DNA from 4 places in the Paenibacillus sp. MDMC362 genome. Region 2 is predicted to be linked to each of the others. Evidence: riboswitches for the same ligand, from Rfam matches in the RefSeq annotation. Region 2 holds a riboswitch; each other region holds the start of a gene.
What was found. A riboswitch is a leader RNA that binds a small molecule or an ion and turns the genes downstream of it on or off. The one in region 2 is predicted to bind cyclic di-GMP.

Region 1: another riboswitch for cyclic di-GMP. It lies ahead of DP091_RS28110 (helix-turn-helix transcriptional regulator); the one in region 2 lies ahead of DP091_RS11615 (Ig-like domain-containing protein).
Region 3: another riboswitch for cyclic di-GMP. It lies ahead of DP091_RS21175 (FAD/NAD(P)-binding protein); the one in region 2 lies ahead of DP091_RS11615 (Ig-like domain-containing protein).
Region 4: another riboswitch for cyclic di-GMP. It lies ahead of DP091_RS24195 (GTP cyclohydrolase II); the one in region 2 lies ahead of DP091_RS11615 (Ig-like domain-containing protein).

What each region holds. Positions count from the first base shown of each region.
Region 1 is NZ_QLYT01000069.1:41,112-46,604, forward strand. It holds gene DP091_RS28090 (ABC transporter ATP-binding protein) at 1-53, shown strand, start outside; gene DP091_RS32160 (hypothetical protein) at 60-773, shown strand; gene DP091_RS28095 (FtsX-like permease family protein) at 842-2,437, shown strand; gene DP091_RS28105 (Spo0E family sporulation regulatory protein-aspartic acid phosphatase) at 2,751-2,942, opposite strand; gene DP091_RS28110 (helix-turn-helix transcriptional regulator) at 3,107-3,835, opposite strand; cyclic di-GMP riboswitch class I at 3,997-4,091, opposite strand; cyclic di-GMP riboswitch class I at 4,304-4,397, opposite strand; gene DP091_RS28115 (YitT family protein) at 4,543-5,187, opposite strand; gene comA (phosphosulfolactate synthase) at 5,381-5,493, opposite strand, start outside.
Region 2 is NZ_QLYT01000022.1:336-5,828, forward strand. It holds partial or broken gene DP091_RS11615 (Ig-like domain-containing protein) at 1-2,206, opposite strand, end outside; cyclic di-GMP riboswitch class I at 2,441-2,528, opposite strand; gene DP091_RS11620 (CehA/McbA family metallohydrolase) at 3,157-5,493, opposite strand, start outside.
Region 3 is NZ_QLYT01000042.1:1,160-6,652, reverse strand. It holds gene DP091_RS21190 (ABC transporter ATP-binding protein) at 1-354, shown strand, start outside; gene DP091_RS21185 (ABC transporter ATP-binding protein) at 320-1,123, shown strand; gene DP091_RS21180 (methyltransferase) at 2,056-3,093, shown strand; cyclic di-GMP riboswitch class I at 3,323-3,417, shown strand; gene DP091_RS21175 (FAD/NAD(P)-binding protein) at 3,700-5,193, shown strand; gene DP091_RS21170 (methyltransferase) at 5,327-5,493, shown strand, end outside.
Region 4 is NZ_QLYT01000051.1:128,477-133,969, reverse strand. It holds gene DP091_RS24210 (glycoside hydrolase family 43 protein) at 1-162, opposite strand, end outside; gene DP091_RS24205 (nitroreductase family protein) at 289-921, opposite strand; gene DP091_RS24200 (aminotransferase-like domain-containing protein) at 1,100-2,446, shown strand; cyclic di-GMP riboswitch class I at 2,609-2,702, shown strand; gene DP091_RS24195 (GTP cyclohydrolase II) at 2,890-3,639, shown strand; gene ribD (bifunctional diaminohydroxyphosphoribosylaminopyrimidine deaminase/5-amino-6-(5-phosphoribosylamino)uracil reductase RibD) at 3,657-4,811, shown strand; gene DP091_RS24185 (winged helix-turn-helix transcriptional regulator) at 5,107-5,481, shown strand.

The DNA.
Region 1 (5,493 bases), on a different contig from region 2:
AGGCCTCCGAGCGGGAAGCGATGATCTTCGCTTATGTCACCGGGAGGAGGTAGTCTGGGATGCGAGCCATATTCACACTCTGCTGGGGCAACCTGCGCAAAAGAAAATTGCAAAATACGCTGATCGCATTGCTTATTGCCCTCTCCGCTCTACTCGTCAGCACCGCATTCACGGTCTTGATGAATACGGAGAATGTATTCAATGATCGCCATACGGCTGCTCATGGTGCGCACGAAGTCATAAATATGACCCGTGGACTGCATGACGAACAGTTGGTAGCTGACTGGTGGTCCAGCCAAGAAGGCGTAGACGCGTCCAGCTTAATCCCTTACAAGCCATGGACCGGACTGGTCTTTAACGGGGAAGAATTGCCCAATCTTTATCTGTATATGATCAATACCCCGCCGATGCCGCATGGGGTCAACAATCCTCTTCCCGGTACAGGCCCTGAGCATCTGACGGTTCCGGAAGTCGGCGAAATCTGGATACCCACCTCGCTTGCCTACAAATACAACATGCAGATCGGCGATGAATTGGTGTTCACCTCAGGGTCTGCACCGGCACAATTCACGATCGGTGCGATTGTCATTGACATATCCCATGGCGGTCCTTTCTCGACCACTGCCCGCATCTGGATGAACGAAGCCGACTATCGGTCAACCATGGGTAGCTTGTCCACTCAGGAGCAATACATGTTGTCGCTTCGCTATGCGTATCCTGAACAGAGGAATACTGGCAGCGTTTTGAGCAGGCGCTCGGGTCGCCGTTTTTAGAGGAGCGCGTTTCGTTTGCCGAATTGTCGGCCTTTTATTTCATCATGAACAAGGTGATCGGCTTTGTGATGAGTTTCCTCGGACTGGTGATGATCCTCGTCGCCTTGCTCACGATCGGCTTTACGATCACGGACACAATCCTTGCCAATTACCGCACGATCGGCATTCTCAAGTCGATTGGCATGACCTCCGAACGCATCATCGGCACCTACTTGCTGCAGTACGGTTTAATGACGATTGTCGCCTTGGTCCCTGCACTGATTGCAAGTCACTTCCTTTCAGGCGTCATCATCCAGAATTCCCTGTCTTTCCTCAAATCCGACACGGCTCCTGTTCCCGTTCAAGCGGCAGACGTTGCGATCTGGACTGGCTGCGGCCTGCTGCTCATCATCCTTCTATGCGTCCTTGTTTATGCTTCCAAGACACGCCATATCGAGCCCATTCAAGCGATCCGTTACGGCATGTCGGAGTCTTCACATAGTCGCATTCATCGGCATGGTGCCCGCAGAAGACTGCTGGATCGATGGTCCGTACCCACGGTTATCGGCTGGAAGCATGTGAGCGGGAACAAAAAAAGCGCAGCGCTGATCTTGCTGTTGATGAGCATCACGGTGGCTGTGCTCGTCTTTGGCGCCGTGCTGGTAACCAGCGTCTATCGCATCAGTGAAACGTCGGCCCAGTGGGGTTATGACGATGCGGATATCGCGATTATGGTTATCCATGCGGAAGGTATAGATCGGGCGGAAATGCAATCTTATATCCAAAGCGACCCACGGGTTCACAGTCTGAACTGGTCCGGATCAGCCACCGGCGTCATCGCCATGGCCAAAGAGGATGACAATCCTCAACAGACATTCAGTCTCCCTTTGACGGTCGTGGAAGGCAGCATGGACGAGCTCGGATTTGCCTCGCTTGCAGGCCGTAATCCCGCACTCCCTGATGAAATTTCCATCGGGATCAATATTGCCCGTAAATTGCAAAAAGGCATCGGCGACGTAGTCACGGTCTACATCGAAGGAGAACCGCATCAATTGCTGATCACCGGCACCTTTCAGTCTATTTCCAACATGTCGAACGTCGCTAGGGTCACATCGGATCTTGTCGAGCAGTTGAATCCGGACGCCGGGTTTATTCAACTTAAGAACAATACGGACAGCGATGCGTTTGTGCAGCAGTTGAACGAACGTTACAGCCCTTCCATTCAAGCGCTGAAGCAGGAAGTGCTGCTCGATTCCGTATTCAAAGAAGCCGCGGCGGTTTTGCTCATTCCGATGAGTATGCTGGCCCTACTGTTCATGGCTGTCACTTGTCTTATTGTTTATACAACTTGCCGGCTGCATATTCGTAAGGAAACGAAGACATATGGCATTTATGCCTCGCTCGGCTTGACCGCAACCGACATTCGTCGTGCCTTGACAAGCGGCATTGCCGGACTGGCTGCGCTCGGTGCGCTGGCCGGCATCGCTTGCGGCGTCTACGGATTGCCAGCCGTGCTGCGCGGTCTGCTCTCTACCTATGGGATTGTCAAACTGCCGCTCATCGTGGAATGGCCGCTGGTCATTGGGCTGACTCTGATCGCGCTTGTTATCGCCATCAGCGGCTGCTGGCTGGCTTCGCGAATGCTCCGCCGCACCTCCCTTCGCGTGCTGGTCATGGATTCATGAAGACCGTCCATGAACAGAAGATGACCTCCGAATGTCGGAGGTCATCTTTTTTACTTCTTGCTTTGATAGATCTAAAGTTCCCCACACAAGCGGAAAACCGAATAGTTCATAGCATGAAAACCCATCGATCTCCTTAGCTCCATACTCCATACATCTGCCAGACTCCATTACGGTACGATGATCAACCACTTTATAATCCCCCTCTACAACGAGGGGTTTTCCCTCTTATTCCCCCGACATTTGAAATCCAAACAGAAACACATAAGGCACAGAAGGTATCTTCTGTGCCTTATGTGTCAAATATGAAGAAAATCTACTTTTTTTTGATATATTCCTCTTGTTTTTTTAATTCCATGTAACGAATAATCAGCTTATCCAACGACTGTGAAATTGCAACAACATCTTGATGCACCAATTCGAAACTGCTGGCCACTCGCTCAAGTTCTCTTCGGAGAAGTTCGAGTTTTTTCGATACTTGTTTGAGCTCACTCTCGATAGAAATCACCTTGTTCACCCACCCCCGTCGTAACAAGTGATTGATGACAGTCGCCACAGTTATCGATAACGCGAATCAGTTTATATAACTTACTTATCATTATAAATTTCGACAGCAATAAAAAAAATACCCAGAATTGGGTAATCTTTGTTTTAAGACAAGTTTTAGGATGATTATGTAAATTTTTTAAGAAATGCTCCTTTATGGTTGACTCTCGTTTTTGCGTATATCTTTTTTATAAACGTACGGACCGTGCTTTGGCTAATCCCATAAATGCCTGCAATTTCAGGTACGTTTTTATTTTCCAGCCACCCATAGGCTATTTCTTTTTCCCGATTTGTTAATTCATATTGGTCAAAGTGAGAATAAGTCAGCTCTTTTTGTAAAATGGGGTCCTTTTGAGGTAATTTTTCTTCAATATTCTTGGCCAGGTGTTCAATGAGCGGTATGGCAAATGTAACCTCGTGCAAATAATGAAAACTAAGACCAAGGTAGCCTATGATCACATTTTTTATTCGAAGGGGAGTACAAACACACGCCAATTCTGAAAACACGCGATTACTATGCTCGGCCCCGACTACGACCGAAAGCGATTGTTGTTCCATAGATAATGAAATAGCATTGCTACCTGCATCTTTCATTGCCAACGAGGTCCCATTTTTTATATTGTTCCTCTCGAGAAAGCTTCTTAAAGAACCTGTTCCGCAATAATCGATAACGGCACCATCCGTATCTGTTATAACAAATAAATAAGGTATGGACAGCAAATCGTTCATATTCCTGGTTTCCTCTTGCAGCAAATATAGAATTTCTTTCCGTTCAATCAACCTTCCTTTTATTTCAGATATACTGAGGATATTAGGAAAATGATCGTTTGCTTCCAGCAGTGTTCTACGGCCCATTATTTTCCCTTCTTCCTTTTAAGAATAAGTGATTAATAATGAAATCGATCTTCTAGTCATCTCCGCTTCTTAATTCGGTAGCTTATAAGCGAAAATAAACAATAAAAAACCACCATCCATTAAGATAACCATAGCAAAATAGGACGGAGGCTTCCGTCGTATTCGGCAACTGGCTGGCATCGCGGTCTTAGGCAGACCCGCATTAGCCCCTATAGCTTTGCGTCGCCACTTTTCAGTGGGTTTGCTATTATCGTACGAAACGATTCGATTGTGTGACCGAATATTATATCTACGATTCACCTGCCTTTCAATATATTTAAAAAAGTCCCTTTTCAGGTAGATAAGACTCGTTAAGACTAGTACAGGTCCCCCTTTTATAAAAATTTAATAAACAACACAAATAACCTCCATCAACTTAAAGACATAGGTGAACAAAACTAGTAAGAAGTGACGGAGGCTTCCGTCGTATTCGGCAACTGGCTGGCATCGCGGTCTGAAGAAGATCACATTAGCCCCTGTAGCTTTGCGTCACCGCTTTTCAGCGGGTTTGCTATTGTCGTACGAAGAGTATGAATTTGTCGAATATCCAAACATATTGTGACTTATTCAAACTATAACTTACATTGTTTTTCATTTAATATAGGTCGCACGACCCAAATTCCCATATTTTTGTTATATTTGTCAATCACTCTTACACGTATACAGAATCACTTTTTGCGCCAAGCGGGTTGATAGACCGATTTCGGGGGAGGGAACTGGTGAATCCAGTTAATGATCCGGGTTGAGATCCACTGGCATATAACTGCAAGGATAATAATTTTCCAATCGATCGCATAGGCAGCGAAGGCGAATATGATTCCATTCATCCAGAACAATGAGGTGCCCGGGTTGATTCTTTTATACTTATAGATGGCTAAGGCAACGTAACCGATTCCCCCGTTCGATACCCTCTGCTTTATGAGGATGGCGACACCTGTTCCGAGAATAACCGAGCCGAAGAGAAGATCGATCCATACGTTGCCGAACGGGGGTTCTAGGAACACCTCGAAGAAATTAACGGAAACGGACGTCACCGTTATAACAAATATGGTCCCGAAGGCACTGACACCATCAAGATAAGGGACTGTAAAGGCGAGGAAAATAAAATTAGCGAGCCACAGTCCGAGACTCATCGGGATCTCGAACGCATGGTTCAGAAGCACCGCGATTCCAGCTCCTCCCCCCGAAGGAATGGCGTGAGGAAACAAGAACATGGCCATGGCAAAACCTTGAATGATGGAGCCGGCGGTAATGTAGAAAAGTTTCTTGGAAGCATGACGATAGAAAAAGGGGCTCTTCCGCCCGGGTAGGATCTGTAAGTTCACACGGAATCATCCTTCATCGATTAGAGTAACAAGCTAGTCCTGTTTTTTTAAGTGTATGCTTGTTCCCTGAAGGGGATACCGGGATAGATCTTTTTAACGAAAATATGTATAGGCTGACTCTGGAGATATCCATAGCAGCCCGCTAGTATTTATCATTCTTCTTGTGGTTTGGTCTATGTTTTTAAATCACGTAACAAAATCCATCTGTTTGATTCTCTCTCACCCCAAGTTCAAACGTATCTTGACGAAGGCCCCGGCGCATCGTTTCAAGGGAAAGCACTTCGGTGGGTTGGA
Region 2 (5,493 bases):
CATTCTTGAATGATCGCCACACCAAATTATTATTACCTTCAGCATAACTTGCGAGAAGATGACCGTTATCGGCAAACAAATTACCTAGTCCTTGTAAACCGGCTCTGGCTGCTACACCAAAATTCGCTCCTACAGCCATACGATTATGTGCGGTAATACCTGCTTCTCCCGTAAAATCATCGTTTAAAGTAAGAAGCGTATTCCCTTGCAAAATAACGTTTCGCTCGGGTTTGTTCAATCCACTATTCCCTGTGATCTGTGCTGTACCGGAGAGAACCAACCGAGTGTTAGTATTCGTGCTGAGTTCAACCCCTCCGCCACTATTATCAGTGATTTTTCCTCCGGACATAATGAAATCTGCATTATCAACAATTAAGACCGCACTGTGTTCTGAAGTCGAATGCTTATTACCTGTGATTTCTCCACCCCTCATTTCTATAACCGCTTTTTGAGGGGCAGTACCTTTGAGATAGATTGCGGTTCCTCCAAATGAGGAAGAACTGTTACGCAAAATAGCGCCTTCTTCAATGATCAGTTTTGAATCATTATAGACATTTATTATTCTTCCTCTGTAGAAATCTTCCCCAAGCTTGGCATCAATAATAATATTTTCTAATGTAAGCTGGCCCTTCTCAAGACGAATAGGTGTATCTATATCTCCTGACTCACCGCTTGCCGCATCCTTTCCCGAGCCGCGCTGAATCACAGCGGTATCTACTGCATTGGGGTCTGTAGAAATCGTAACACTCTTGTTTTGGTCAAGATGAAGGTATTTTTTATCGGCCGTAACCGACAAAGCGATATTGTCCATGACATATATCGTTCCACCATCGACTACCTCCTGATAGCCTTTGTACAATGTAGCGTAAGGATTGTTCCGAGTTCCATCACCTGTGGTGTCACTGCCGCCGCTAGATACATAAACATCGGATGAAACTTCAAATTGTCTAGTCACAGTCCCCGACTGTGTTTTATTTTTATTAGCTGTAACACTGATTGTATACGCACCTGTGCTCAGGACCATATCAACTGGGAGCACCCAGTCCCCGTTCCCGTCAGCGGTTACCTCTTTAGAAACAACGATAGACTGGTCTGCTTCACTAACGATCTTGATCGTTACCTTCGCCAAAGGTTCTGTTACCCCGGTCAGCGTCGGCTTTTTCCCCATTACCTCGCCGTCGGCACTCGGTTTGCTCAAGTCATTCTTGAATGCTCGCCATACCAAATTCTTATTAGCATCATAACTTGCAAGAATTGAGCCAGAGTCGGCAATCAAATTTTCGACACTGCCCAGACCGGCATCTGTTGCTTGTCCAAACTGCGTTCCTGGTAGTATACTCTGCGTGGTAATACCTGCTTCACCAGTAAACACACCGTCTAGAATAAGATTTTTATAGTTTGCCATATTAACGTTTAACGCTTTGCCCGAACTATTGGTATTCCCCGTGATACGTGCATCACCCGACAGTAAGAGCATACCACCAGGAGTGCTGCGGAATGAAACTCCTCCACCAATATTGTCCGTGATTAGGCCCCCGGTCATAATAAATTGTGACCCATTATCAACCAAGACCGCCGCACCTGTGGAATTATTCCCTCGAATTTCTCCGCCTTTCATTACTACAACCGAACCTGTGTTGTCGACATGAATTACGCTTCCACTAAATCCTGAATTACTTCCACGTAAAACTGCCCCTTCTTCAATAATCAGTTGTGAACCTCCAAAGACATTAACTATTCTTCCATTGATCTTCTGATTATTGAAGTTACTATCAATGATAATATTTTTTAATGTTAGCTCGCCTTTAGTTAAATCAAAATGCGTATCAAGAGCATTAGTACCGCTTGGCTCGCCACGCTTAATCGTAACAGTATTTACTCCAGGGGCTGTAGTTATCGTAACACGCTTGTCTAAATTAAGCTTTAGTGCCTCTCCGTTTTTAGTTGTTTGTGTGATATTGTCCAGAAGATAGATCGTTCCTGTTCCCCCGTCGCTAATCTGACTATAAGCCTTACTCAATGTAGCATAAGGTTTACCTACAGTCCCATCACCATTGGTATCATCGCCACCGCTGGATACAAAAACTTCCGAAGAAGCAGCATAGCTGACTGGCATTCCTGAGCTTACCCCAAGGCCCGTGAAGACAAGGGTAAAAATCAGAAACATAACTCCAATTTTCCGCAAATTAATGTTGTTGCTTAGCATTTAGACCCATTCCTTTCTTGTGTGAAGTTTTCCATTTTCACCGTAGTGACGGCCCATTTTCACCTCTTTTTCACTACTTTTTCAACTGCTATGTCAGGGTCATACGAGCTGTAGTATTCGACTCAAAAAAACCGTTAGACTTACGGCTATTTCACAGCACTCGACTCCTTCAATAGAATAACTAAAAACCTCCATCCAAAAAGCAAATGCCAATAGACGGAGGTTTCCATCGTATTCGGCAACTGGCTGGCATAGGTCAATAGCACCATTAGCCCCTATAGCTTTGCGTCCCCGCTTTTCAACAGGTTTGCTCTTATCGTACGAGCTTTATATGTAATACTTGGTAACAAAACTACTTAAATTTTGATTCTTTTTTCATAAAAATACAAGGTACTCAGGTCTTATGTTTGTTGTATTTTATCAAATTATGTCTAATATAGTAGGGTTCTCTACCCTTTCGAATTGTACTATTCACTTCTATACAAAAACTTTACACGCCAGCGACTTGATGGATACTAACAAAATGAAGCTGTAATGCCAGTAGATTGACCCTTTTCTGTGGTATAAAAAGGCCCACTATTCATAAAATTTCTGAGTAAATGTCATCTGCTGATTTGATCCTGCGCTTCATATTATAAGCGACCGAAAAACTTTTCTTTACTTATGGCATGGTTCTCATTCAACACCATAAATACGGAATTTTTTCGCCGTCACTTATGATATTGTTCAGCTTAACGAGGCCTATCAGCTAAGAAATACGAAGTTGGAACCGGACCGGCAAGGTTTATCGACCAATATAAATCACTTGCGGACATATAAAGAAATGAGCCCAGTATAATTACCGGACTCATTTCATTTAACTGCCCAATACCTGGGATTCCTTTAATCAGGTCTTTTATTTACCTTTCCCGGCATAATAAATGTCGTTCCGCTTAAGGAGTCTCATGGCTTCACCGCCATAAAGGCAGGAAGGTGGCCCCGAGCCACCACTCCCCCATTCCGACTAAGGCTGAAGAAGTGAACTGATACGTGACTTCCTCATCCATGCCTTGGTTGACCCCCTCCATATCGCTTTGCTTCTGAGTCAAGGTTAGCTCATAGGATGAAGTCAAGCCATCATACTCTGCCGTGATGAGTACGGTTCCTTCCGACTTCGCCGTTACTACACCGCTAGCGCTGATCTCCGCTATAGTTGGATCACTGCTTGTATAGATGACGTTTGCCTCCACCTTTTCACGGCTTCCATCGCTGTACACTGCGGTAGTCACCGTTTGATCACTCTCGCCAACGACCAGTGTAGACATTCCTTCGAGCTCAAGCTCAATCAGGCTAACCGGCTCTTCTTCATTACCTTCTGATACCGATTGTAAAACAGGTCGTTTAGCAATATCGTCCCATCTCCAAATCGCGTTAAAGTCCCACCCTAGCCTGCCTGTATAGGTGGATGGAGTCTCTATTTCAATTTCAGATAGGCCTAATCCTTTAAGGTTTGTCAATGCTCCTTCAGCGACACCTTCTTTATCCACATTCATGCCGTCAAATGCATAATTATTTTCGAGCGTAGCGGTGTGCCCCGCAAGAACTCGTCCCATCACCCGGTTCGCCATCGTTGGCGCCGTAACCGAAGGGCTCAGGGCAATGGCATTTCTGACGACTGTATCATTGTATCCGTATCCAGTCACTCCGCCCGCATTGCTCGTCATCGCCCGAACGGTTCCAGACGCATACACGTTTTCTGTTAGGCTGCCCGAGTTCGTAATTCCGATTAGGCCGCCGGCCTGACTTACCTGAGCGGTTACATCCGCGGTTGAATAGCTGTTTCTTACGATACCATTAGAATAACCTACTAGACCGCCGACTGTGCTGGAGCCCGTAATGGAGCCTGTTGAGAAACTATTCTCTACCTCGCCATTGTTCGTATTGACGAGTATGCCTATTCTGCTTCCGCCAGTGACGCTGGCATCGGTCATGGCTATATTTTTAATCACTCCGCCATTGAGATGGAATAAGCCGCCGCTCGAAGAATGAAAATTAACTATTTTCTTCCCGTCGCCATCCAAAACACCGGTGAACGAAACCACTTTAAAAAGCGACTCAGCCGGTTGTCCAGAGTAATCCAGATCATGGTCCAACATATACTTTTCCGCCGGGAATTTTTCCATAACGTTCAAATCAGCAATGGACTTGATTTTGTAATAACCCGTTTCATTTCTTTCCAAAGGCACGACAGGCTCGCTTGCCTCTTCCGGATCACCGCTCAATACCGGGCGTTTTAAAGCATCATTCCACATCCAAACCGACTCAAAATCCCATTTCAATATATGGATATACGTATTGGAATTTTCAACCTGTTGCTGGGATAACCCTAAACCTTTTCTGTTGTCAGCGGCGGCAATACTTTCGCCTTCTACATCCACCATCATGCCATCAAACGCATAATTATTCTCAAGCGTTGCGGTATGCCCGGCAAGAACCCGTCCCACCACACGGTTCGCCATCGTCGGCGTCACGACTGAAGGATTGAGAGCAATAACGTTTTTAACAACCGTATCATTATAGCCGTAGCCAGTCACTCCGCCTGCGTTGCTTCTAAGCGCCTGAACGGCTCCAGATGCATACACGTTCTCCGTTAAACTGCCTGCGTTTGTAATTCCGATCAAGCCGCCAGCCTGGTTCAACTGAGCCGTTACATCTGCCGTAGAATAGCTGTTTCGCACGATGCCATTGGAATAGCCCGCTAGGCCGCCCACGGTGCTGGAGCCTTGGATGGAGCCCGTGACATAACTATTCTCTACCGTCCCGTTGTTCGTGTTAACGAGTATGCCTATATTACTCCCGCCAGTGACGCTTGCATTAATCATGGCAATGTTTTTAATCGTTCCGCCATTGAGATGAAATAAGCCGCCATTTTGTGATTTGAAATTGTCTAAGGATTTATGATTTCCATCAAAAATGCCAAGGAAAGGCGTCCCCTTGAATAAGGGTTCAAATAGCTGCCCTTCAAAATCAAGATCGTTTTCCAATATATAATTTTCATTTGGAAATTCGGAAATCGTCTTTAATTCTTGAATCGAACGGATGATGTAGTACCCGTCTTCATTCCGATCCAGCTTCGGCTTTGGAATATGATCTTCGTTAATTTGTTCCAAATTCCTTTGCAGTAATGGACGCTTGGCATCTTCATTCCAGATCCAGACCGAATCAAAATCCCAACCGAGGGTCTCCATGAAAAAAGCTGGCTTCGTGAATGCTTCTGCACCGCCCCCCTGTCCTTTTTCATTGTTTGG
Region 3 (5,493 bases), on a different contig from region 2:
CTGAAGCCGGACATTATTATTGCGGATGAGCCTACAACAGCTCTAGACTCCATTAATCAATTGGAAGTCGTCAATCAATTTCAGTCCTTAAAGGAAATGACGGGTACCACACTGATCCTCATCTCCCATGACCTGGGAGTGGTGCAGCGGTTGGCCGACAGCGTTATCGTCATGAAAGATGGAGAAGTGTTGGAACAGGGCTCGGTCACTGATGTTTTTAATGAGCCTAAACATGCCTACACCCAATATTTAGTTAGCACGCGCCTGCAGCTTTCAGATAGCTTTATGAACACTTTGCATAGCGGGGGGAACAAAGAGAATGATTACGGTGGAGAATCTCCAGAAAAGCTATAAGGCTGACCGTGGGCTGCGGAATCACACCCAAAAGCATGTACTGACCGGCGTCAGCTTTCATCTGAACGATGGAGACTGTCTGGGCATTGTAGGGGAGAGCGGCAGCGGCAAAAGCACGTTATCCCGGATTCTGCTTGGATTAGAAACCAGTGACGGCGGGACCATTCGGATAGATGGTGTGCCTCATAAAAAGTGGATTAAGCAAAACAAAGGAAAATTCAGTGTCGTGTTCCAGGATTATCGAACCTCCGTCAACCCGAACTGGACCCTGCGGCGAATTATCGAGGAACCGCTTTGTATGCTACGAAGCGGCAAAAACGCTCATGCCGAACATGAAACGATCATTGCAGAGCTGATGGAGCGGGTAGAGCTGCCCCTTGACTATCTAAAGAAGTATCCGCATGAGCTAAGCGGTGGACAGCTGCAACGCGTATGCATTGCGCGTGCCTTGACCACGCGGCCGCGCTATCTTGTTTTGGATGAAGCCATTAGCTCGCTCGACGTTTCTGTGCAATCTCAAATTCTATCCCTTTTAAAGGAGCTCCAGAGGGAGTTTCAATTAACATATTTATTCATAGCGCATGATCTGCAAGCCGTAGCCTATATATGTAATCGCCTAGCCTTTCTGAGGGATGGGGTGATTATTGAGGAGCTTGATTGCAACCATTTTATGTGTGCACAGAGCGAATATGTGAAGTTACTGGTGAACTCGATCCTTCCCTTTCAATCGAGATTCAACCGGACGAGTAGCCACAATGTTAATTCATGATGAAAAGTTTCGATTTCCTATATCTGGGCTGGGATTGACCTTAAGCGTCTAAAGAAATAAGTAGAAGTAACCATGTACCCGATGCTTTCATTGCAGCACACTTGACTCACAAAATATTGAGATAGGTTATTCTTCTGACGTTACATCCAGCATTAGAAGGACTGCGTGGATTTCAAAAAAAGGAAGCTCCTTTTGGGTAGCTTCCTTTTGTTTATTTTGTGTATATGTTCAGATGCTTGCACGGTCTCCAGGACAAAGCTTTATTCATAGTGTTCTCGGTATGAAGATCGCTCAAGGAACACATTAGAGAATGCTTTTGTGTCAATTATGTTTCATGATTTATTGTCGAGGGATAAGAAGAACGTCCCACTGAAAGTTGCTATTTTAGAGGCTTTTTATTTTATCGGTACAAGTTCTTGTCCCGAGCCAATGAAAAGAACTTGTACCGATTGCCGTAGAGGACAAAAACATGTTCCGATTACCTTAGATGAGTATCTAACTATTACCGTTAAGTGCATTATGAACGGTAAATATTTGCCTTGATGCAAAAAGCATGGAGCAGTCCTTATATTGGTTATCAGACGGTACCAGCATGCAATGTACAAGGGTTATCCGTTAATTCTAGTTTCGCAGTTACACATCTTTCACTTCCATTAGATATAGATGAGTTATAAATTAATAGAAATACCCAAAATTGGGTATTTCTATTAATTTATATTCTATCCATAATAATAATAATTAAGTGAGCACTCATAACTATAAGACTCAATAAAATGCTCGATTGAATCACTAAGAAATAAAACTGACTCTAAGGTGGCGACATAAAACTGAGGGGAGGTGATAAAAATCAGAATTTACTTACGGATGCTTTATGACCATGTGTAGCGAGTAATTGGCATCTTTATTTACTAACGAGGAGGTTTGTTAAGAACATGATTGAGCACAAAAATGATACAAAACTTTCCGAAAGTGAAACTGCAGGTCTATTCTTGTTGGAGAGGTCATTGGATTATGTCTACTCGGCCGCGCTTCGGGCTGTAGCTCTCCTTGGCGTTGCGGATCATCTGGTGGACGGGCCGAAGACAGCTGCCGAGCTCGCCCAGCTTACGGAGGCAGATGAGTCGAGTCTTTACCGGGTACTGCGGTTACTCGCTACCAAAGAGGTGTTTCGTCAGAACGAGAGCGGACAGTTCGAGTTGACCGACACAGCCCAACACTTGAGAACGGACGCTCCGTCGTCGCTGCGGTCAGGTGTACTGTGGGTCACCGATGAAGTTATGTGGGGCTCTATCGGCGAGATTGTTCGGAACGTCCGTGGAGATACTTTCAAGAAGATTCATGGTAAGAACTTCTTTGAATACTGGAAAGAGAGGGGGGTGTCGTCTGACGGTTACGATTTCCACTTCGCATATGATTCATTCTCGAATAAAGAGAACGAGTTCCTTGTACGAAATTATGATTTTCCGAATGGCGCAACCGTCGTCGATGTCGGAGGTAATTTAGGCGCCTTGCTGCTGGGGATCTTGCGGAGAAATCCTACGTTGTACGGAATCTTGTTCGATCAGCCGCACGTCGTGAACAGGAACCGGCTCGGGGAGTTGGGCGACGACAAACGTTGGGAAATCGCTCCAGGGGACTTCTTCAAGTCGGTTCCGAATAACGGGGACTTCTACATGCTAAAGTACGTCATACATGACTGGAACGACGAGGATTGCATCCGGATCTTGCGTAACTGCCGAGAGGCGATGGCTCCTGGCGGCCGGGTACTCGTGATGGATCCCGTCATCCCGCCGGGGAATACGCCGCATATAGGTAAATTATTAGACCAACTCCTCATAGGGGTTTGCGAGGGAGGTCGTGAACGAACGGAAGAGGAGTTCCACCGATTGTTCGCCAGGGCCGGCTTACGGCTGAATCGCATCATCGATACCGGCTGCCACATTTCGATCATCGAAGCAGTAGCCGACTGAGGCTCGGGACAGGCTCACTTTAAGGTAGCTCGGATCGGTCATGAAGGTGTGTTTACTTAAATTAGTAGCACACCTTTCCGAGCTGGCTCTGGTAAAACCTTTAGAAGCGTTGCTTAGGACATAGTCTCTTATAATAGATACCCATTTTTGGGTATTTTTTTTGACTGGAATATTGCTTATACTGACTCCAAAGTTGATGTTATTTAATCATTTGACAAAATCATACTTCGTACGATAATAGCAAACCCACCGAAAGGTGGCGACGCAAAGCTAAAGGGGCTAAAGCGGATATCATCATGATCGCGATGCCAGCCAGTTGCCGAATACGACGGAAACCTCCGTCTATTTCAAACACGTTTGACGGGGATTTTTGTGTTTCTACTTTAATCTCGTAAAGGGGGTATGCCGCGCCATATATTATAGTTTACGTTTTAAAAACTAATAGCAACGGAACTGGAACAGGATCGCAGCAGCTAAATGCTCAATAAAACACTTTCCCAAATAGCCATAGCCGGAAAATTGGTATCAGGATAGTTTGGCTCCGTTCGGTACGACATCATCTTTAAAAGATTAGTAGGTGAAATCTACCTTGAGGGGTGATCTCCAATTCGCGTCGCTCTCGTAGGAGGAGGACCGGCAGCAGTATGCATGTTGGAAAGTCTTATTCGTGTCCGTGACCTCCTGAATCCTTATGCATATTTGGACGTAACTGTGTTTGACCCATCGCCAAACCCATGGTGCGGCCCTAATTATGCGCCCGATATGCCCGAGGCCTTAACAAATGTATACACTTCTGACATGTCAGTACGATATTGGGACACGGAGCACGTTGCCGACTGGTTAAAAGCTAACGGCTATGCACACTTTGCAGGCACCATGTTTGCGCCGCGTGCAATAATCGGCAAGTATTTTCAGGATTCAGCGAAAAAATCGATAGCATGCATGAATACTTTCGAATATATACGCGAACAGGCTACTAAAGTGACACTAAGCGACTGTGTTGCCGTAGAAACACCGACACGAAACTACAAGTTTGACTATGTAGTCTTATGCATGGGCGGTGCAACCAGCTCAGATCCCTACGGACTTCAAGGACAAGATAAATTTTTTAGTACACCTTATCCTTTAAAAGAAACCTTGAGTAGCATAGGCGCCGATGAACGCGTAGGAATTATAGGTTCTGGGCTGTCCGCAGTAGATCTTACGCTTGGATTAATGGCAAAGAATCATCGTGGACCTATTACACTCATGTCGCGACGAGGACTTCTTCCTTCGGTACGTCGTCCACCAGTCAAGTACAGTTTGCAGTATTTTACGGTAAAAGGCGTTGAGGATATTGTTGCTGCAAAAGGAAGCTTATCTATCAGGGATCTTATCAAACTAACATACAGGGAGCTTGATCACGCTGGAGCATCAAAACAGGAGATAATCGATGAAGTACTTTCAGAACGCTACGGAATCGATCGATTACGGCTTCAAATGGCACGTTTGGATGACGGCGGGATTGCAAGTCAGCTTTGCATCAAAATACTAGCAACTGCTTGTGAGGACGCGTGGTACTTTCTAAGTTGCGCCGAGAAGAAATTTTTATACAGCAATTTTCGGCACATTGTTTACAGTCTATGTTGTCCCATGCCGAAACATCGTGCAGCTCAAATACTTAGACTTGCCGATTCAGGCCAGCTAAGCATTCTACGGGGACTACGGTCAGTTTCAAAGGATGAACAAGGTCACTTTGTAGCTTTTGCAGAAGGTAACTCAACCATTCGCTTTGATAGAGTATTCTCAGCTATTTCCGGTGAAAGTCGACCCTCTCCGCTGGCTTTGCCACTCATAGAGGGATTGCTGAAAACTGGACAAGCGAGTCCCCATCCCCTTGGCGGTCTCAATGTTGAGCGCACAACCAGTAGACTAATAGATGCCCTCAACCGACCACAGACACAAATATACGCACTTGGTAACACCGTTAGCGGAGCGTTATATATCTTTAACGGGATATTCTTGCTTGCGCGGCGTTCAGCCCATGTTGCCCAATCGATTGTCGAACACCAAAAAGCGACAAAAACAGCACGACACAGCCCCAGGTCGATATACGCATAGCCAAGTCCAGTATCCAGGTCAATGTTGACTATACTTACATCGTGCAATCCATGTGGAAGCAGGTCACGAATTAATCGTGTCACGACAATCTACCGTCTCTCAATAAAAACTTAACTTATAGGAGGTCTTCATAATGCTAGAAACCGAAAAAGACGTTGCAGTTTCTGAAAGTGAAGCGGCGGCACTGTTCTTAATGGAACGGACGGTGGAGTACGCCTACTCAGCAGCACTTCGCGCCGTTGCTCTCTTCGGAGTTGCCGATCATCTGGTTGACGGGCCGAAGTCGGTTGCCGAGCTGGC
Region 4 (5,493 bases), on a different contig from region 2:
GTCTTCCATGTCATACTGGTCGCCGTTATCATTGGACGTGTTCTCATGATCCAAGTCATGGGATGGATAAATATAAATTTTACCCTCGAATACATGGGCGGATGGGTCTGCAGTATAGATATGGGTTACGATCGGTTCGTTAGGCTGTACGGGCTTGTTCATCACGTTTCCTCCTCGGATCATTGCATTGTAAGCGCTTGTATTCATTTTATCAGACGCGATCCTCTCCAAAAACCTAAGAAAATTAGGTTTTTCACCTAAAAATATTAGATCTTTTTGGATTGAGCCTTAGAAGTGATTCCAAAAGACCGTCTCTTCTAAGGGTAAACGTGTTGAAGGATGAGCCGGAACGGACTTCTTGCCGATCGCAACCAGCATTACGGGAATCAAATGGCGCGGAACCCCGAATGCTTCCATAAAAAGGCTTGAGTTATATCCGCCCATCGGGCATGAATCAAGACCGCGCGCCTTTGCAGCCAGCATGAGCTGCATGGCGGCCATGGAAGCGCTCCGTATCGCTTCCTCCTGTGCAAGTTCAGGCGCATTGGTGTAGGAATTCATTATCTGCCGGACCAGATTCGTTTTAACCTCCTCTGTCATGAATCCTGCCTGAACCGCTTGTTCATATATCGCTTCGGCATGTTGATGGGCCTGCAGGTTTCCCAAAACCGCGATGATAGCGGAGGCTTCAACGATTTGCTTTTGCCCATATGCGATGGGTAACAATTTGTCTTTGGTGGCCTTGTCTGTAATGGCAAGATACGTCCAATGCTGCAGATTCCAGGCGGAAGGTGCGGTACTCGCGATCTCTAACATTTCTTTAATCTCTTCATGACTAATTTTGTGTTGGGGGTCAAAATGTTTTACCGCTTGACGTTCACGTACAGTAGTTAAATAATCGGCATGAGAAATGGATGCCACGCGAATCAGCTCCCTATCATAGTTATCTTCATTCTTAAGGCCGGGAAGGTGTTCCCAACGCAGCGAACGGTTACTTGAATATAGGATAATGATGTGTTTGAAACCATTCCCTATTTTGACAACTGTACCGATACAGTGGTGAGATCCTGTATAATAAGAGTCGCGAGGGGGCGGGGTAATGAAAAAATATTTATCCATTCTTACCGATATGGAATCGAAAATTCAAGAAGGACAATATCGTTCAGGGCAGAAGCTTCCTTCCGTTCGAAGCGCGGCCCAATCCTACGGGTGCAGCATTAGTACCGTGATTCGTGCTTATACTGAGCTTGAGAAACGGCACGCCATTTATTCGGTTTCGCAAAGCGGTTATTATGTAGTCCAGAAAGATGGGGATTCGGATAACATGGATAAGAGTTTGATTGATTTTGCGTCGGCTTCTCCGGATGTGAATGTGTTCCCTTATCTGGACTTTCAGCACTGCTTGAACAAGGCGATTGATACCTATAAATATCATCTGTTTACTTATAGTGATGGGAAAGGAATGGATAAGCTCCGCCAAACGCTTGTGTCCCATCTGGCTGACGCTCAGGTATTTACCGTGCCAGATCGGATCGTGGTGACATCAGGTGCAAATCAAGCGCTGGAGATACTGGCTAAGATGCCGTTTCCAAACGGAAAATCGGTGATTCTCGTTGAGCAGCCAAGCTATAATAACTATTTGCAATATTTGGAGGCGGAAGGACTATCCGTCATTGGCATACCCCGCTCAACAGCCGGGATTGATCTGGGAGCACTCGAGGACCGGTTCAAAACGGGGAACATCAAATTTTTCTACACGATGTCCAGATATCATAACCCTCTCGGAACGTCGCTTCGAATGGAAGAGCGGAAAGCGATCGCCGCCCTGGCCAGCCGATATGACGTGTTTGTGGTGGAAGATGATTACATGGCTGACCTTGGCAGTGGACGCGGATTCGACCCCATCCATGCTTATAACCAAACTTCGCATATCATCTATTTGAAGAGCTTTTCAAAGATTATATTTCCAGGCCTGCGTTTAGGTGCCGTCGTGCTGCCGGAAGCGCTGCTGGAGGGATTTCATGCTTATAAAAAATATGGAGATACCTCACTGCTGTCCCAAGCAGCGCTCGAAATTTATATCAGCAACGGTATGTATGAACGGCATAAACAGAAAATCTACAGTCAATATGAAGCCAGAATGCAGGCAATAGACTCCGCTGTGAAACGGTACGGGGGAACCGGGCTCGTTAAAGTCGTACCCGGTGACGGCGGAATATACAAATTATTCGAGCTGCCGCAGACTATAAACTTAGAGCGGCTGATCAAGCGGCTGAAAATGCGGAACATCTTGGTGATGCCCGGAAAGTTGTTTTATTTGTCCGATTATCTGGAAAGGGAGAAGTTTTTGCGAATCAGCATTTCCAGAGCGCGCTTGGAACAGATAGAGAAGGGGGTTCAAGCGATCGTTGAGGAAGTGAAGCGGGAAGAAGGCAATCGATGGTGATTCTTTCGGGTCATGTTTATATTTAGGTTGCATTTCATAAAAATGTATTTTATATTCATCTGGTAGTTATATGATAAAAAGCTATTACTTTCGATTGTTTCCGATATGGTGTGTTCTTCCATATTCGGCAATGATCGCGGATTTATTTTATGAAATGACATCGTACGATAATGGCAAACCCACTGAAAAGTGGCGACGCAAAGCTATAGGGGCTAAGGCGGATCACTCGTATCCGCTATGCTAGCCAGTTACCGAATACGACGGAAAAGCCTCCGTCTATTCAGACAGGGGCTTTTTGCGTTTATTTCTAAAAAAATTCCATTTTCTAACCAAATTCTTTCAGGTTGGAGGAGTAGTAGCTAACGTAAAAACTGCCAACGTTTTCAAGGAGGGAAACAAACCAATCGATTGATCACCATCTAAACCAACAAGGAGTTGTATTCATGAATATGGACCAGGTCAGGAAATTGCTAGCTAGTAAATTAACCATTCTTAAACAGCCGGAATGTCCCAACATCGGTCTTGTTGGTCCCGTTAGGCTCCCTGTGCAGTTGGAGGACAATGAGGCTGTATTTAAATGGTATACTTGGTTAAATACAGGTAATTCATTTATGGATAAGAATGACATTCTGGAATCATTATCTCAGGCAGATCTTGCTTCACATCAGCAGTCTTCCGTACTAGTATATGGCGATTTTGCCAATGAGGAGCATGCCCTGATACGGATGCACAGCATTTGCCATACCGGAGATATCTTTGGAAGTAAACGATGCGATTGCGGCTACCAACTGCGGGAATCCATGCGCATGATCATCGAAAACGGTACTGGAGCTCTCTTTTATTTGGCGAATCACGAGGGTCGCGGAATAGGGCTTTTCCCCAAATCGTTAGCTTATCTTTTGCAAGATGAGGGGTGCGATACTGTAGAGGCCAATCTAAGCCTTGGCTTTGCAGATGACCATCGATCTTATGATGAAGCCATACGTGTACTCCAAAGCTTGCGGCAAAAACCAGTCACCCTGATTACAAACAATCCTAGAAAGCTGCAGTCTTTGCGGGAAAAGGGACTTTTAACCGATCATCATAAATCCATTTGGGGAGATGTATCCGAGCATAATAATCGGTATTTGGCAACGAAGATCGAAAAATCAGGTCATATTTACGACTCTTTGGTGGAGACAGCTTTATTATGATGGGGAGTGTTAATCATATGAATTTAGACCAACATTTTATGAAGCTGGCATTGGATTTGGCAGGTACGGCCAGTGGGAAAACCAATCCGAACCCGGTCGTTGGCGCACTGATAGTCAAAGACGGACAAGTAGTTGGCGCAGGTGTTCATAGGAAAGCTGGGGAACCTCACGCAGAGGTGCATGCATTTCGGATGGCTGATGGGTATACCGAAGGCGCAACGCTCTATGTTACGCTGGAACCAAGCCCTCAATCCTCCCCTTGCATAGAATTAGTCTTGAATTCGGGAGTCGCAAGAGTTGTCGTGGCGATGGAGGATCCGAATCCGAAGGTGGCCGGAAGAGGCATTCAATTATTGAGAGAGAATGGAATAGAAGTTGATGTGGGTGTATTGGGGAAGGAAGCCGAGTTACTTAATGAACGATTCGTGCACAATATGTCAAAACGACGGCCGTTTATCATTTCCCAGGTAGCCATGACGCTTGACGGAAAAATTGCCGCGTCAACGGGGCATTCTAAATGGGTTACATGTGATGAAACACAGCTTGTAGTACATAAATTAAGAAACAAAGTCGACGCCATATTAGTAGGAATTAATACGGTGTTGGCCGATGATCCGCTCCTTACGACCCGACTGCCGGAAGAAAGTGGGAAGAATCCCATACGGGTAATTTTAGATTCGAATTTGAGGTTGCCCGAAGATGCCAAAGTTACCGATTGTTCGGAAGCAGCGACATGGGTAGTCACGAAGGAGGGTGCTGATCCGGGAAGAGTACACATGCTGCAGCAAAAAGGAATTGAAGTTCTGTTCGTTCCTGTGAACCGTTTCGGGCTGGATCTCCATGCATTATCGGATATGTTATATCAGCGAGGTGTTACCGACCTGCTGGTAGAAGGAGGCAGCGAAGTAAATGGATCATTCCTTCGAGCCAACCTTATTGATAAATGGATGATTTATATCGCTCCCAAAGTGTTGGGGGGACGGCAATCCTTCTCGCCCTATGGCGGCTCGGATTTGGAATTAATGGATGACGCGGTACGCGTAAAGATTCAATCCGTACAACAAATCGGCGAAGATATTTGCATTACCGCTTATCCGGATTACCATTATTCCATGTCTAAAAGTTCCTGCGTAACAGATAATCTGAATGAACTTTCCTTGAATAGTTATTAGTGAATAGACAAATAGAGTACATGATATTATGGATGATAGAAACGGCAGCGGGATACCCAACTGCCGTTTTTTCTCATTCGCATATTCGAATCTATTATTGTCGGTTTTTCAAATTTTCCATTAACTGGTTATCAAGTCCCATGTTGATAGCATAAATCAGATGGTATATTTTTGTAAGAGACATTTTATGTAGAGCTGCTGATAAATCGTATGAATACATGCTCTAAGCAAGGGGGAAAATGGTATGCTTGTTGGAGAAGAAGGGTTCAGCATATCGAAAGGAAGATGAGTACGCATGGAAAATCCTAATAAAGTCTACAATACTGCGGTCGAAGCAACGCTGGAGGTCATTGGCGGGAAGTGGAAACCGGTCATTCTCTTTCATCTTACTTTCGGAAAAAGACGCAATAGTGAATTTTTATGCCTGATTCCCCAGATCACGCAAAAAATGCTGACACAGCATCTGCGAGAGCTGGAAGAGGAAGGCGTTATAATACGAAAGACGTATAATCAGGTTCCTCCCAAGGTGGAGTATGAACTCAGCGAGTATGGCTGGAGCTTGAAGGAAATTCTTCATTTGATGTGCCGATGGGGCGATATTCATATCGAGCGAAAATACGGCGAATCCGCCATGGTGCTGGAGAAGCCTGCATTTGAGGATCGGCACTAAGAGGTATGATAA